Regions from separate parts of the Citricoccus alkalitolerans genome, predicted to be linked through region 1. Evidence: riboswitches for the same ligand, from Rfam matches in the RefSeq annotation. Region 1 holds a riboswitch; each other region holds the start of a gene.
The links. Region 1 has a riboswitch for thiamine pyrophosphate ahead of thiO (glycine oxidase ThiO). Riboswitches for the same ligand answer to the same signal wherever they lie in the genome.
Positions count from the first base shown of each region.

Region 2: linked by a shared signal. The riboswitch ahead of ABD134_RS08010 (bifunctional hydroxymethylpyrimidine kinase/phosphomethylpyrimidine kinase) and the one ahead of thiO (glycine oxidase ThiO) in region 1 are both predicted to bind thiamine pyrophosphate.
Region 3: linked by a shared signal. The riboswitch ahead of ABD134_RS07970 (thiamine phosphate synthase) and the one ahead of thiO (glycine oxidase ThiO) in region 1 are both predicted to bind thiamine pyrophosphate.

Region 1 covers NZ_BAAALH010000002.1:1,496,942-1,502,380, forward strand. The annotation lists gene ABD134_RS12725 (glycoside hydrolase family 15 protein) at 1-338, opposite strand, end outside; gene ABD134_RS12730 (SDR family oxidoreductase) at 377-1,255, opposite strand; gene ABD134_RS12735 (acyltransferase family protein) at 1,327-2,541, opposite strand; TPP riboswitch at 2,663-2,764, shown strand; gene thiO (glycine oxidase ThiO) at 2,753-4,069, shown strand; gene thiS (sulfur carrier protein ThiS) at 4,069-4,308, shown strand; gene ABD134_RS12750 (thiazole synthase) at 4,312-5,148, shown strand; gene moeB (molybdopterin-synthase adenylyltransferase MoeB) at 5,145-5,439, shown strand, end outside.
Region 2 covers NZ_BAAALH010000002.1:466,399-471,837, reverse strand. The annotation lists gene ABD134_RS08030 (aldo/keto reductase) at 1-378, shown strand, start outside; gene ABD134_RS08025 (sugar nucleotide-binding protein) at 375-1,286, opposite strand; gene ABD134_RS08020 (MBL fold metallo-hydrolase) at 1,315-2,400, opposite strand; gene ABD134_RS08015 (hypothetical protein) at 2,785-3,888, opposite strand; TPP riboswitch at 4,500-4,593, shown strand; gene ABD134_RS08010 (bifunctional hydroxymethylpyrimidine kinase/phosphomethylpyrimidine kinase) at 4,584-5,439, shown strand, end outside.
Region 3 covers NZ_BAAALH010000002.1:455,848-461,286, forward strand. The annotation lists gene ABD134_RS07960 (hypothetical protein) at 159-1,004, opposite strand; gene ABD134_RS07965 (hypothetical protein) at 1,024-1,152, opposite strand; gene ABD134_RS07970 (thiamine phosphate synthase) at 1,301-2,026, opposite strand; TPP riboswitch at 2,017-2,110, opposite strand; gene ABD134_RS07975 (CPBP family intramembrane glutamic endopeptidase) at 2,274-3,194, shown strand; gene thiM (hydroxyethylthiazole kinase) at 3,195-4,043, opposite strand; gene ABD134_RS07985 (hypothetical protein) at 4,016-4,909, opposite strand; gene ABD134_RS07990 (DUF6507 family protein) at 5,045-5,404, shown strand; gene ABD134_RS07995 (hypothetical protein) at 5,404-5,439, shown strand, end outside.

The DNA of each region.
Region 1 (5,439 bases):
CCCATGTTCACGGAATCCGTGACCCGCACGGAGCCCACCGGGGTGCGGTAGGTCGTGCTGAGCACATTAGTGCCCTGGACGTACTGCCGATGGATCTGCAGTTCGGTGGTCACGTCCACGCCGGCAGCGGCGAGGGCCTCGCGGTCCGGGTGGAGTTCGATGCAACCGCCGTGGTCCGCGTCCAGCAGCCGGGCGAAGACCGGGGAGGAATCCAGGTCCGGCACGGGGAACCAGTCCACGGAACCGTCATGCGCCACCAGGGCCACCGTCCGGCCGTTGCCGATCGCGGCATAGGAGCGAAGGTCGACATAGCCGTCCCGGCGGTCCTCCAGGTTCATGCGTCCCCTCTCAGCATCTCCACTCTCAGCGTCCTCGCTCACAGCATCGGCGAGCCGCCCGTGACGGCCACGCGCGCCCCGGAGACATAGCTGCCGTCGTCGCTGGCCAGCATCACGTAGACCGGGGCCAGCTCGGCCGGCTGGCCCGTGCGGCCGAGCGGCACCTGCTGGCCGAAGTCGTGCACCTGCTCCTCCGGCAGGGTGGCCGGGATCAGCGGAGTCCAGATCGGGCCCGGGGCGACCGAGTTCACGCGGATGCCCTTCGGTCCGAGCAGCTGCGCCAGGGAGGCGGAGAAGTTGGCGATGGCCGACTTGGTCGCCGCGTACGGCGCCAGGGTTGGGCTGGGAGAATCCGCGTTCACCGAGGAGGTGCCGATGATGGAGGCTCCGGGCTTCAGGTGCGGCAGCGCGGCCTTGGCCAGGTAGAAGTAGTGGCCCACGTTGAGACGGAACGTGTGGTCGAACTCCTCGTCCGAGATGTCCTCGAGGTTTTCGTGGCTCATCTGGAACGCGGCGTTGGCCACCAGTACGTCCAGGCGGCCGAACTCGTCGACGGCCCGCTGCACCACGCTGCGGCAGTGCGCTGGATCAGAGAGGTCGCCGGGGACCAGTACGGCACGGCGTCCGGCCTCTTCGACGTAGCGCGCGGTGTCCTGCGCGTCCTCGTCCTCATTGAGGTAGGCGATCAGGACGTCCGCGCCCTCGCGGGCGAAGGCGATGGCCACAGCGCGGCCGATCCCACTGTCCCCGCCGGTGATGATGGCGGCCCGTCCCTGAAGCTTGCCGGAGCCCCGATAGCTGGTCTCGCCGCAGTCCGGCAGCGGAGTCATCTGCGACTGCACGCCCGGCGGCTGCTGGTGCTGCGCGGGGATGTGCTCCGGGTAGCGGTCGGTGTTCGTCTCGGGTGCTGGAGTCATGGTGTTCTCCTGTCGTCGATCACGTGCAGCCCACTGTAGCGAGCACTCCGGACGTGAACCACCGGTGGCGGTCACGGCCCTATGACGGGCACCGCCGAGTCCTGGTGGTCCGAGGGGGTGGGAACGCTGGTCGTGGCCGATGAGCTCGTCGAGGCTGGCGAGGCCGGGGACGCAGGGCTTTGGCGCAACGATCCCGGCCACCATCGCGGTGCCGACCACCGCCGCAGCGCCGCTGGTGTCTCCAGCAGCCAGGTGCCCCGGGCGGCCCGGCCCAGCAGCAGTCCCGCGCCGATCGCGGTGAGCGCCACGGCGAGCACCGTCCACGCCGCCCAGGGGGCCGTGAGCAGGGGGGAGCCGGTCAGGTAGAGCACGCAGGTCAAGGCGACCACGATCGTGGTGTGGGAGAGGTACACCTCCAGCGTGTGCCGGCCCAGGAACGCCAGCGCGTGGGCCGCCGGGCGAATCCGCTGCAGGGACACGGCGAGGGCGATCCCGCCGAGCACCCCGCAGACCTGGCACAGGAACACGACGCCCGGCTGCTCCCGCTGGTCCTCGAGCAGCCCGAACCAGGCGAAGGCCACGAACCAGCCGACCGCGACGGCGGCCCACACGGTCTGGGGGACCCGGGCGACGCCGTCGCGCACCCAGGAGCTGCCGCGCGCGGCGGCGATGAAGAAGAGGAAATACGTGGGGGCCTCATAGAGGCCGGTACCCACCAGGTGCCGCAGTTCACCGCCCTCCAGCCCCGTGGAACCCGGCCAGACCACGCCGGACCACACCATGGACAGCGCCGCGGCCGAGCCGATCATCCACCCGGTGGGGATCGTCCGCAGGAGGCGGCCGGCGAGCAGGAACAGCACCAGGGCCCACAGGAACCACAGTTCGGCGTTGGCGCGCAGCGGTGACCACGCCCAGGTCTCCAGCTGCGACCCCAGGTCCGTGTGCACCATGCCCGGCAGCAGGTGCCCGCCGATGATCCGGTAGGCGATCACAGGGATCTGCCACAGCAGGAACACCCAGGCCAGCAGGGAGGCCTTGGTGCGGAGGAACTCGCCCCAGCCCGCGGTCAGCCACTTCGCGGCGAACAATCCGGACACGGCGAAGAACAGCGGCATGCGCAGGTCCTCGAACGCGGTGTTCAGGGCGCTGAACGCGGGAATCCGGTCCATGTCCGCCTGGCGCAGCCAGAGGCTGGTGTGCAGCAGGACCACCAGCAGGATCGAGATCCCCTTCGCGGTGTCCACCCACTGGGCACGCGCAGATTCGGCGTGCTGGGTGCGGTGCATGGGATCTCTTCTGCTTTGGCGGTGCGGTGGAGGGGCTGGGCGGTGCGCAGCGGCCCACATTACCGTGTCCGGCTTCCACGGCGACGGCGGGGGTATGATGGGGCACACGCTGATGAGAGTCAGCGCGTTCTGTGGGAGCCCCTCCGGGGCTGAGAGGGCCCGAGCGCCGACCACCATACCTGATGCGGGTCATGCCGCCGTAGGAAAGGACATGTGGGTGACTTCTGCGCATCGTCCTGGCCGTCCACGCCCTGGGGCCGTCGATGTCGCCATCGTGGGCGCTGGGCTGATTGGCTTGGCCACCGCGTGGGAGCTGCGCCGCCGCGGTCGCTCCGTCGCGTTGATCGACCCGGCTCCGGGAGCGGGGGCGTCGCGGGCGGCCGCCGGAATGTTGGCTCCGGTCAGCGAAGTCCAGTACCAGCAGGAATCTCTTTATTCCCTGATGAGTGCTTCGGCTGCGGAGTACCCGGTCTTCGCCGCGGCTGTCGAGCAGGCGGCCGGAGAATCCGTGGGATACCACTCCACCGAGACCCTGGTCTGCGGCGTGGACTTCGCCGACCGGCAGGCTCTGGCGGACCTGCGTCAGTTGCAGCTACGTCAGGGCATGGAGGTAGAGCCACTGGCGCTCCGTACGGCCCGCTCCCTCGAACCGGCGCTGACGCCGCGACTGTCGGCGGTGTACCGCATCCCCTCCGACCACCAGATTGACCCAAGACGACTGGTGACTGGATTACTGGCAATCCTGGTCGAACCAGAGGTGGACCCTCGGCGCCCCGCTGGTGCCGTGGACGGTGGGCCGGTGCGCCTTGTCTGCGAGCATGCGAGGGCGCTGCGTCGGGACAGACGCGGAGCAGTGACCGGCGTCGCCCTGGCCGACGGGCAGGACGTGGTTGCGGCCCAGACGATCTTGGCCCCGGGCCTGGGAACCCGTGAGCTGAACGGCCTGCCCGCTACCTGCCGGTTGCCGCTACGTCCGGTGCATGGCGACATCGTTCGCGCCCGCCTTCCCAGTGGCGCTCGGCGACTACTCGAACGCACCGTCCGGGGACTGGTCCACGGTGTGCCGGTCTACCTCGTCCCGCGCGCCGACGGCACCGTCGTGATCGGAGCCACCTCTCGCGAGGACGGCCTGGCCGGAGTCAACACCGGGGGCGTGTTTCGGCTGTTGCGCGACGCCCAGACTCTCGTGCCCAGCGTGGGTGACCTGGAACTGACAGAGGTCATGGCCCGAGCCCGGCCTGGCACTCCGGACGACATTCCCTATCTCGGCCGCATCCGTACGCCCGACGGGGACCCCGTCCCCGGCCTGGTGGTCTCGACCGGTTATTTCCGCCACGGCGTGCTGCTCACCCCTTTGGCTGCTCGCCTCGCCGCTCAATTGGTCACCGGCGAGACGGGGACCGACCCGGACGCCGACGCCTCCCACCTGACCACCACCGATCCGCACCGCTTCGACGCGACGGACCTCGATCGGCGCACCGTCGAGGTCCGAGCATCCGCGTCCGCATCCGAGTACAGGAGGACTTGATGTCCGGCATCACCCTCAACGGCGCCCCGCACGCCGTACCTGAAGGCACGACCATCGTCGACCTTGTCGCCGAGGCCGTCGGCCGGCCCCTGGGCCCCGACGGCAACATGCTGGATGGGGGCCGCCTGGGCATGGCCGTGGCCGTGGACGCCGCAGTCGTCCCCCGCAGCCGCTGGCACCGCACACCCGTGGTGGAGGGCCAGAGCATCGAGATCATCACCGCCGTCCAAGGAGGCTGAGACATGACCACCATGCACCCGGACCCGCTCGTCCTCGACAGGGTAGAGCTGTCCTCCCGACTGATCATGGGCACCGGGGGCCTGAGCTCCCTGCACACGCTGGAGCAGGCCCTGCTCGCCTCCGGCACCGAGTTGACCACAGTGGCGCTGCGCCGTTATTCCCCCGGGCAGGGAAATTCGCTCTTCGCCCTGCTCCGGCGCCATGGCATCCGGATCCTGCCCAACACGGCCGGCTGCTACACCGCACGCGACGCCCTGTTGACCGCCGAGCTGGGCCGGGAGGCGCTGGAGACCGACTGGGTCAAGCTCGAGGTCATCGCCGACGAGGAGACGCTGCTACCCGACGTCGTCGAACTGCTGGAGGCCACCGAGCAGCTGGTGTCCCGCGGCTTCAAGGTCTTCGCCTACACCTCCGACGACCCAGCTGTCGCCCGCCGCCTGGAGGACCTCGGCGCTGCCGCCGTCATGCCCCTGGGCGCGCCCATCGGCACCGGACTCGGCATCCTCAACCCGCACAACATCGAACTCATCGTCTCCCGCGCTCGCGTACCAGTGATCCTCGATGCCGGTATCGGGACCGCCTCCGAAGCCGCCTTCGCCATGGAACTCGGGTGCGACGCCGTGCTGCTGGCCAGCGCGGTGACCCGGGCCCAGGATCCTGTGGCCATGGCCACGGCGATGCGGCACGCCGTGGCCGCCGGACGGCTGGCCGCCGGTGCCGGGCGCATCCCCGCGCGCCGCCACGCCATCGCGTCCTCTCCCCTGGACGGACGGATCGATGCCAACGAGCCGGCGGATGTGCCGCGAGGGGACTGGATGCCCGTAGGGGAGCGCCGGTGAGCCGATTGCGCCCGCTCGTGGAGCCCGGGCCCGAGCTGACCCCGGAGGAGCTTGAGCGCTACGCCCGCCACTTGTCACTGCCCCAGGTCGGTGCCCTCGGTCAGCGGCGCTTGAAGAACGCCCGGGTCCTCGTTCTCGGGGCCGGAGGTCTGGGCACCCCGGCACTGCAGTACTTGGCCGCCGCCGGGGTCGGAATGTTGGGGGTCGTCGACGACGACGTGGTCACGGTCTCCAACCTGCAACGCCAGGTGATCCACACGGTCGCCGACCTCGGACGGACCAAGACGGACT
Region 2 (5,439 bases), 1.0 Mb from region 1:
GGGCTGACCTCGAACATGGCCGGCCAGGAGGACGCCCTGACGCGCGATGGCGGCGGGATCCTGGACTACTGCCGCGTCCAGGGCATCACGATCCAGGCCTGGTCGCCCTTCCAGAAGGGCAACGGGTCCGGCGTGTTCTTCGGCTCCACGGACCATCCGGCGCTCAACGCGGAGCTGGACCGTCTGGCGGCCCAGTACGGTGTCACCCCGACGGCGATCGCCACGGCCTGGATCACCCGCCACCCCGCCCGCATGCAGGTGGTCCTCGGCACCACCAACCCGCAGCGGCTCGCCGACGCGGTGGCCGGGTCCGATCTCCCGCTCACCCGGGGCGAGTGGTACGGGCTGCTCCAGGCAGCCGGCCACCACGTGCCCTAGGGCTGCTGCCCGGATTCTGCACCGTTCCGGGCAGCGATGAGATGGTCATACCCGGACTGGTAGGTGGGATGCTCGAGGCTTCCCAGGAAGTCCAGGAGCCGGGTGCCGTCCAGGACGGTGCCGGTGGCCTCTGCCGGCGTGATGGCCGGTGGTGGCGGGACCCCGAGGCGCTGGGCGATGTAGGTGATGACCTCGCCCAGCGGTGCCGGTGCCCGGTCCACCGCGTGCAGCAGGCGGGGCGGCTCCTCCGTGGTCAGCAGGGCGTGCAGGGTGCGGACCAGGTCGTCCTCGTGGATGCGGTTCGTGCGGCGGGCGTACTGCACCGGGGCACCCTCAAGGACCTTGCGCAGCAACATCTCGCGGCCCGGCCCGTAGATCCCGGCCGGTCGGAGGATGTGGGCGTCGAAGAGTTCCGTGGCCAGCCGCTCGCCCTCGAGCAGGGTGGCGGCGCGCAGGCCCACCGGGGCGGGAGCGTCCAGTTCGGTGAGGGGACGGCCGTGGGTGTGGCCACCCAGCACGCGGGTGGAGGAGACCAGGACCACGCGGGGTGGGACCTGCGGCAACGCGGCGGCGAGGTTCCGCAGCGAGGTGAGGTAGCCGCCGTCGTGCGCGGGTTGCCTGGCGGATGCCGACCCGGGTGCCGTGCCCGGCGCGGAGCTGGCCACCGGCTCGCCGGGAGGCAGGGTGATGACCAAGGCGTCCACGGCCGGCAGGGCGGTGCGCACGGGTGACCGCAGGTCCACCGGCAGGGCGGTGAAGGTGACAGGAAGCCCGGCCGTGGTGCGGCGCAGGCCGAACACCTCCCCGCCGTCCGCGGCCAGGCGCTGCCCGAGCCGGGTGCCCAGTGCGCCGCAGCCCACGAGCAGGGTACGGTCGGGGGTGTGCTGGGACGGGGGAGGCGCGGACATTCGGGCAGTCTATCCGCGCCGGTCCCCGTCAGACGCTGAAGAGCTGCCGGTCGGCGGCCAGGGTGTACGGCCCGTCGTAGAACTCGGCGATGCCGGCCAGGTCGGCGTCGGAGAAGACCCCGGCCATGTGGCTGACCACCACCTTCTTCACCCCGGCCTCGGCGGCGATTCGCCCGATGCCCTCCGGGGAGGTGTGGCTGGACTCCAGGTGGTGCAGGAACTCCTCGGTGAAGTCCTGGTCCCGGTAGTAGTCCATGTTGACGACCTCGTGGACCAGGAAGTCGGCGTCCTGGCTGAGCCGGACCATGTTGGGAGTCTCGGCGGTGTCACCGGAGAAGGTGATCACGCCATAGTCGCTCTCGAAGCGGAACCCGAAGGCCGGGAACACCGGCAGATGCTCCACCAGGGTGGCCTTCACCCGCACGCGGTCGTCCTCGTAGATGGTGAACGGCTCCATGTCCGGAACAGGGTTGCGGTCCGGATCCGCCCGCGGGCGCCGGGGCAGCTCGATGTCCACGCCCTCGAAGAGGTCGTTGAGCGGGATCCGAGCCTCGTCCGTGGTGCGGAAGTTGATGTCATAGGCGTTGGCGCGCATCAGGTTGTCAATGACGTCCTTCATGCCAGTCTGCGGCGGGGAGACGACCGGCCGGATGTCCTTGGGCAGGCGGGCGCGGCCCGGACCCATGATCCCCACCCGGGAGGTGACGCCCTGCACCGGGGTGTCCCAGTTGTAGAGCATGTAGGCGCTCAGCTCGGAGATGTGGTCCGAGTGCAGGTGCGTGACGAACGCCTGACGCAGCTTGTTGCCCGTCAGGCCCGCCTCGACGGCCTGCCGCGGCATCCCCAGCCCGAAGTCCACCAGGTAGTGCAGCCCATCGACGACGACGGCGCTCGCGATCCCGTGCCGGGTCCCGCGGATCGCCGGTCCGGCAGCGGTTCCGAGGGTTACCAGGTGCATGCCGGTGTCCGGCACGTTCGCGGCCGTGGCCAGCACGGGTCCCGTGGCGGCGCTGGCGGCGCCCGCACTCAGGATCGGGGCGCTGAGGGCAGCGATGCCACCGGCGCCCAGGAGGGTGCGGCGGGGGACGTGCGAGGTGTGAGGTGTGGACGGCATGATTCCTCCGCGGGGTCGGTCCTGATCGCCGCGCGAGGAGTGAAATGTGATGTGGCTCACGCGACCGTCATCACTATGGATGAAGGTGCGTGGAGGCGCAAGGTCTTTGTGCGCGTGCTGGCCATCCATGGCGCGTCTCAGGCCGCATTCCGGCGCGCCCCGTGATGGGTAGACGCCGACTGGCTGAGCGCCAGCACCCGAGCTCGCAGCCGGACCATGCGGGTGGAGGTCGAGTGCCACGACCTCGGCTCGTAGTTCAACCAGGAGACCCTCAGGTGAGGGGTCAATGTAGGCCCTGGGTTGCGACTGGTAGCGGTGCGACCAGTCGTCCTGGGACGAGTCGTGGCTGCTGCAGTGTGCAGCAGGCTTGTGGCTGATGACCCGTCATCCTGTTGGGAGCGGATCGATGGTCCAGTTCGGCGAGGCGTTGTTCCCGTCGTACTCGGCCCACCCGTCGTGGTCCCACGGGGCTCCGGCAGGAGGGTCGGTGTCGTCCCAGCGCCACTGTCGCCAGTCGAGCGGTAGTCCGGAGCCGTACCGTCGTGCTGCGGCACCGAGGTGCCGGCCAGCGGGCGTGCGGTAGGACCACCAGTAGGAGGTTGCGTCCACGCCTCCCCAGGTGAAGGAGCGGCGGCTGAGCATCCTCTGTTCGATCAGCTCGTGGGCCTTCTCAGGCCAGCTCTCTGGTCGAGCGAAGGGCAGTATCGCCTGGGAGAGGATGTGGCTGTCGAGGTCAGCGGCGAGGAAGTAGAGCTGGTCGAGGTGCCGGTCGTCGTTCAACCTGCCATTGCCGTCTGTTCCGGACTGTCGTTGTGCTTCGATCTCTCGCTGCTTGCGGTACTTCTTAGCGACCTTTGCGGCACGTTCTTCCAGGTACTCCACCAGGGCGCCCATCAGCACGAGGCTCTTCGTTGAGGTAACCTTCGTGCCAAAGGACAAGTCCCGGCCATGCGCGGCGCCGTGCCGGGAGAGCTTGCCGTAGAAGCCGGTCAAAGCGACCTTCTCCTTGAATGGTTCTCGCACGATCGGCAAGTTCGTAGCGATGCCGGCCAGCGTTGAGTCGTCGAGGTAGGGATCGTTCGTGGAGTTGGAGAAGAACGTGGCGCCTGTGATGTCCCGCGTGAGCCCGTCGATCTGTGCGAGCGTGAGGAGCGTCGCTGCCGCGTAGTTGCCGGCCTTGTGGCACTTCACGGCCTGGTCGATGAGATTGCCGCGCTGGAACTGGAGCCGCTGGAACTGGTGGTCGACGTCCTTGCCGTACCGACGAAGGGGCACCGCGACGTTGCGGAGGAACACCTCGCTCTCAGTGTGCCACTGCTCGGTGACCAGGGCGTCAACCTCTGCGGGGTCGGCGCCGCGGCGAGCGAGCTTCACAATCTGCTCCGTGCCGAGCTGATGCCAAAGACCGTACGACGCCCACCCCAGCGGCGCGAGCACCTCGACCGAGCGGCCGAGCAGAGCCTCCCGAGACAGCGCAAAGTACGTCATCTCTCGATTGTCCCAAATCACACGACTCGGGCGATAACGACGCACTGACGTGCACTACCCAGGGAATCCGCGAGTTCCCGAGACGATCGGCGGAGACCGGAAACTGACCGGATCCTCCAAGGGGTCGCAGGTTCGAATGCGCAGACCCCCATAGGTGCGGGCCAGCGGGTCAACGCCGTCGAACGGAGCCTTGCGGGAACGGAATCGAAACTCTGGCATCTGCAACTCTTGCCCAGCGCACGGTTGAGAGCTCGCCAGTTCCGTTCGTGATGAGGGCTCTGGCGCGGGATTCGAGGGAGCCTTGGATGCGACTACTACTAGCGGATTTGACGTGAAGCAAGTGTCCCGCCAAGCCCAGTTGTTTTGCCTCTACCAGTAGCCCCGATTTCCAGCGGTCTACACTGATCGTCCTCGTCACTGAGCAGCTGGTCAAAAACTCTGACGTAAGTTTGGGCAGGCTGACCTTACTCTCGCCGTTGACCAGAGAAGTTATGTTGGTGTGTGGTCGCTAAGTCAGTCCGCCCTTGCCTCGCCCTTGGTGTCGCGCCCGGTGTCGCACTGATTTGAGCGCGAACCTACCGACGGCCCAATGGTGACTTGCCCTACACTGGCTCGTGGACACGGGGTGCGCCGACCGGCGCTGAGATAACACCCGTGGAACCTGATCTAGTTCGAACTAGCGAAGGGATGTCCGCGTGACTTCTTCTTGCCATACCCAGAATTCCTCTGTTCCCTGCGTGCTCTCGATCGCTGGGACCGATCCGACCGGAGGCGCCGGCACTGCCGCAGACCTCAAGTCGATCACCGCGGCCGGCGGCTACGGCATGGCCGTCGTGACCACCTTGGTCGCCCAGAACACCCACGGCGTGCGAGACGTCCACGTCCCGCCCACGGAGTTTCTCGCCACCCAGCTGACCGCCGTCAGTGACGACGTCACCCTGGACGCGGTGAAGACCGGCATGCTCGGTACCGCTGACATCATCGCCACGGTCGCCGCCTGGCTCGACCAGAATCCGCCGAGCATCCTCGTGGTGGACCCGGTCATGATCGCCACCAGCGGGGACCGCCTCCTGCAGCCCGAGGCCGAGCAGGCGATGGTCGCCTTCTGCCGCCGCGCCACCGTGGTCACTCCCAATATCGACGAGCTCGCCGTCCTCACCGGCCAGCCCCGCGCGACCACTGAGGACGAGGCGCTCGACCAGGCTGGCCGCTGGTCCGCCGAGACGGGCGTGGCCGTCGTCGTGAAGACCGGGCACCTGGACGGCAAGCGAGTCACCAACACCTGGGTCGGCCCGGACGGCACCCGCATCGCCGTACCCTCCACCCGCGTGGACACCACCAGCACCCACGGCACCGGCTGCTCCCTGTCATCCGCCCTGGCCACACGCCTCGGCCGCGGAGACACCCCGGAAGCCGCACTGACCTGGGCCACTGGCTGGCTACACGAGGCCATCCTCCACGGAGCAGCCCTGCAGGTCGGCTCCGGCCACGGCCCCGTGGATCACGCGCACCGCTCCCGCCGGCTGCAGGCTGCCGGCGCTGCCAATCCTT
Region 3 (5,439 bases), 1.0 Mb from region 1:
TTGTGGCTCGCCTCCGATTCCAGTTGCTCTCATGATCCTCGTTCCCTGCTGCCTTATACGGTCCCATAGTTCGGCTCACCCGCATCATCACGACGCCGGCCGCCCGGGTCCCGGCGCGCGTTGGGCATTCGCGGATCGAGACCCGGACTTCCCCGGCGTCAGGAGCGCGGCCCCGGAGAGGTCCAGCGGACGGTTGCCCGGATCGTCGTCATCACGTGCTCGGGAAGATAGGGATTGGACGCCCCGCCGTCATGGTCACCCCAGCGGATCTCAACCACATCCCCTGCGGAGACCTCCGACTCGCTGACCACACCCAGGGACACCCACCCGACGTTGACGGTGAAGGCGTGCACGTGGGTGGTGCCCACCATCTGGTCCCCGAAGGTGATCTCGTCATGGTGCAGCGCGGACATCTTGTACGGGTCCAGCGGCCGGTACTGATCGGGCCGGCCCAACTCGGAACCGGCCGTGATCCGCTGGGCGTCATCCGGGTCCCAGACCAGCCAGGCTTTGCGGCCGTGGGGTTCGTCCTTCACACGTTCCAGCGCCTCGCGGCCGACGAAGTCATGGTCGAACTTCACCATGTGCCCGTAGCCGAGGTCCCACGGAGTACGGTAGTAGTCCTGCACGGCGTCCGGCCGGTAGCTGCCGGCCAGCACGACCCCGCGGCTCTCGAAGCCGGGGTCGGGCAGCCATTCGCGGTAGGGGCGCATGGAGTCTCCGGTGTAGATCGCTGGGACCGGCAGCGGGATCCAGCCGCTTTCCGCCAAGGTAGAGCCGTAGGCGATGGATCCGCCCTGCACCATGCCGAATTCCTCACCAGCCTTCAGGATCGCCTGGAGGAATTCCTCGCGGTGTTCCTCCGGCCCGAACATCTCCAGCCCCGTGTTCTCCGCCTCAGGCCAGACGGCCCCGGCCGCGCCGGGTCCACGGACCGGCAGGGCCGGCCCAGTGAGTTCGCCGTGGCCAGCCGGGGTTCCGACTAGATCCGGAGTTCGCCGCACGGTCACTGTGTTGATCCGGTCAGTCCGCGAACCCCGCCAGCACCTCCCGCACCACCGCACCCGGGTTCGCCGCCTCCATCAACGCACGGACCATCACGACGCCGGCCACGCCCGTTCCAGCAAGGGCGGCGGCATCGGCGGGGGTCACGTCCCCGGCTTCATCCGGCCGGTAGACGGCTGCCCAACCCTCTGAAGTGTCCAGCCAAACATCTCAGTTGCCCTGTCGAGCTGAGTCCGGTTGGCCGCTGCGGGCTCCTGTCGCGGGGATTCCCCGCGATCATGAGTTTTCCCCGTGATCATCGGCGGGAGATCTCACGATCACCGGGAATTGCGGGAAGCGGGAAGGGAGAGGCGCCAAAGCCCGCCAGCACCTCCCGCACCACCGCGCCCGGATCCTCCGCCTCCATCAACGCCCGCACCATCACGACGCCGGCCACGCCCGTCCCAGCCAACGCGGCAGCATCGGCCGGGGTCACGTCCCCGATCGCGACGATCGGCAGGGTGGTGGCGGCCACGAGCTCCCGGTAGCCGTCCACCCCGAGTGGTGGGCGGCCGGAGTCCTTGGTCGGCGTCAGGCGGAAAGGCCCGGCGCCGATGTAGTCGAGCATCTCGCGCTGGGCCTCTGCGGCGTGGACCAGCTCGAGGGTCCCGGTGGTCAGCCCGATGATGGCCTCCGGCCCCAGGAGGGCGCGGGCGTCGGCCACGGGCAGGTCGTCCTGTCCCAGGTGCACGCCGTGCACTGCGGCTCCCCGCAACCGGGCGGCCCACGCCACGTCCGGCCGGTCGTCCACCAGCACCCGGGTGGCCGGGCGGACGGCGTGCACCGCCTCGGCCACGGCACTGGTCAACTCCAGCAGTTCGGCCGCGGAGGCCTCCTTGGCCCGCACCTGCACCACACCGGCTCCGGCGGCCGCCGCTGCCGCGGCCACCTCCACGGTGCGCCGGCCAGTGCCGGAGGTGACCAGGTAGCAGCGCAGGTCGAGAGGATCCTGGGGTGCCCTCATGGGGCTAGAAGAAGTCACGCGGACATCCCTTCGCTAGTCCGAACTAGATCAGGTGCCACGGGTGTGATCTCAGCGCCGGACGGCGCACCCCGTGTCCAGGAGTCAGTGTAGGGCAGAGACCACACACCACCTCTTGCAGGACCGGCCCAGGGTTGAGTCACTCCGCAGAGCTACCGGACGTGCGCCCTCCGGGGTGACGATCCGCGGGCCCGTGCTCCGTAGCGTGCACTCCGCACGGCAACAACGCCGGAGACGAGGAGCCCCCATGCAACCCACACCCAGACCTGCATCCCCACCCGCGCCCCTGAGCCAGCCGCCGACGCCGTCGGTCCAGAAGACCCCGTTCTGGACCCGCCCGTCCGTGCGAGCCAGCACCATGGTGCTCGCTTTCGCTGCCCTGATGATCATCACCAATTCCGCCGCGTCCGCACTCGGCAGCCCGGCCGCCGCACTGCTGATCGGCCCCGCCCTCGGTGTCCTCGTGCTGTGGCTCTACTCCGCCGCCGTCCGCCGCATCGAGCAGCGTCCCGTCATCGAGCTCGCCCGGCCCACCGCTGCGAGACGGCTGCTCCTCGGCACGCTCGGCGGACTCACTCTGGCGGTCGTCTCCATCGGCCTCATCGCCGCCTTCGGCGGGTACGAGATCGTCGGCTGGGGAACACTCGCTGGAGCACTCACCGTCGTCGGGATGATGTTCGCCGTGGCCGTCGCCGAGGAGGTCCTCTTCCGCGGAGTGATCTTCCGACTCGTCCAGCATCGCTGGGGTACGTGGATGACCCTCGCGGCGTCCGCGCTCCTGTTCGGCCTCGTCCATCTCGTCAACCCCGGAGCCACCCTCTGGGGAGCCCTCACGCTCGCCGTCGAGGCAGGTCTCATGCTCGGCGCCGCCTATGTGGCCACGGGTTCGTTGTGGCTGCCCATCGGCCTCCACCTCGGGTGGAACATCACCACCGTCGCGATCTTCGGCACTATCGGCTCCGGAGGCGACGCGCGCGAAGCTCTCGTGGAGGCAGTGACTCCCGGCCCCGTCTGGCTCACCGGCGGCAGCTTCGGACCCGAAGCCAGCCTCATCTCCGTGGCGGTCTGCTCCATCGCCACCGTGCTCCTGCTGGTCTCCGCCCACCGAAACGGCCGGATCACCCGCCCTCAGAAACCCGTCAGTACCTCACGCACCGCGGCCCGCTGATCATCGGCCTCCCTCGGCGCCCACCCCGTCCAGCGCGTCGAGCAGGTGCATCCGGAAAGAGCCCGGCCCGGCGGCCCGCTCCGCGGCGAGTTCCCCGGCCACGTTCATCCACACCGTGGCGGCCAGCGCGGCCTCGAAGCCGTCCTCGGCCACCACCGAGCACGCCGCGGTCAGCGCCCCGAGCAGGCACCCCGTGCCGGTGACCCGGGTGAGCTGGGAGGTCCCGCGCGCCACCAGGGTGCTGCGGCCGGCGTCGAGCACCAGGTCTGTTGCCCCGGAGACCGCGACGGCTCCCCCGGTCCTCCGCACCACCTCCCGGGCTGCCTCGTCGGCGCCCGCCGGCGCCGAGAGAGAATCGGCACCGCGCCCGCCCGTACCGGAACCCACCAGGGCGAGTACCTCCGAGGCGTTGCCGCGTACCACCACGGGTCGCGAGTCCAGCAGCCGGCGAGCCAGGGGCGTGCGGACGGGGGCGAGGCCGATGGCGGTGGGATCGAGCACCCAGGGGCGGCCGTCCCGCACGGCGGCGGCCACGGTGGCGGGGATGCCGTCCATCGCGTCCGTGCTGAGGGTGCCGAGGTTGACCGCGAGCGCGTCGGCCACGGTGGTCACCACGGGCGCCTCGGCCTCCGTCTCGGTCATCATGGGGCGGGCGCCGGCGGCCAGCAGCCCGTCCGCCACGATCCCCATGGACACGGTGGCGGTGATGCAGTGCACCAGTGGCGCGCGCTCTCGCACCGCGGAGATCACGTGCGCGACGGCGGCCAGGTCCGGATCGTGTCCCAGGTCCGGTCCCAGCGGCGTCTGCGCGGCGTCCCGGGTCACGATCCCGGGGACAGGTGCGGCCACACGGCCGTCACCAGGCTCGCGATGACGACGGCCGCGCCAGCCGCGTACGGCCACCAGATCCCCGTGATCTCCGTGGTCTCCGGTGGGGCGGGATTCGCCGTGGGCCCCGCCCCGACCGCGCGGTCCGTTGCGGCCTCGGACACTCCTCGGCGCGAGGTGTCCCAGAGACTGGGCTTTGCGGCGTAGTAGGCCTCCGGGCCGGTCAGGGTAGCTGAGGACGCGGAATCCTCGGCCTCCGTGCCGGACGCGTCAGGATGACCGGGATGACCGGCGCCGCCGGGCTGGGAGCCGCCGGCGCGCCCCGGCTTCTGCCCGTCCGTCCAGCCGACCAGGCCCAGGTTGGACGGCAGGAGGATCGCCGCGGCGAAGATGACCAGGTAGAGGCCGATGAGGGCCAGGAGCAGCCCGAAGTACATATCCCCGACCCAGGTGCTGCCCAGCACCTCGGCGTCGACGGCGGCGGCGTACCGGTGCAGGCCACCGCGCCAGCGGCCCACCGGCCAGTAGTAGCCCGCCAGGCCCACGAGCATGAAGGCCGTCACGGCCACGGCCAGCCCCATGCCCACCCCGGCCCAGCGGTTCCTGCGCGGCGGGACGGGGCGCCCGGGCCATCCGATCCAGGCCACCATGTAGGCCAGGAATCCGAGGATGGCCGGCGCCATGACCACCAGGGTCCCGAGCATCAGCCCCAACCAGTGGCCGGCGGTCTCCGGGCCTCTCGAGGCATCCACGCTGCCGAGCCCGGTCACGCCCAGCATGGTCCGGACGAACCAGCCTCCCCAGAGCCACGAATAGCTGAGGAAGACCACCAGCCCCGCGAGCGCCCAGAGGAACCTCCGTCTCAGAAACCCCAGATAGACGTTCATGTGCTCCCTTCCTCCGCGTGACCGCCTGGACCCGACCGCATGGGGAGAGGTCCCCATCGCGCGGCCCGATGTCTTCGGCAACAATACCGAGGAGATGTCCTGTCCAGACAACGAGAGAGTGAGGCTTGCCGGACCATGACCACCTACGATCTGGACCCGGATGGGCTGCGCGGCGTCGCGACGTCCACCGCATCGGCCCTGGAGCCATTGGAGACCCATCGCTCCGACTGCAGCACGGCCGTGGATGAGGCCGCCGCCTCCGTCCAAAGTGCCGAGGTCGCCGGGGCGCTGCTCAACGTCTGGAACCTGCTGCTGGCCCCGCAGTTCGAGGGTGTCGAACAACGGCTCGCGAAGATGACCACGGGACTGACGAACGCCGCCTCACACTACGAACAGGGCGACAACGGCATGATCGAGGACGCGATGCGCTCGACGGACGAGACGGTCGAGCTGGACATCACGGACGCCAAACAGGTCACGGCGGAGGAGAACTGATGAGTCTGGACACCTCCGGCCTGTACGCGACCTGG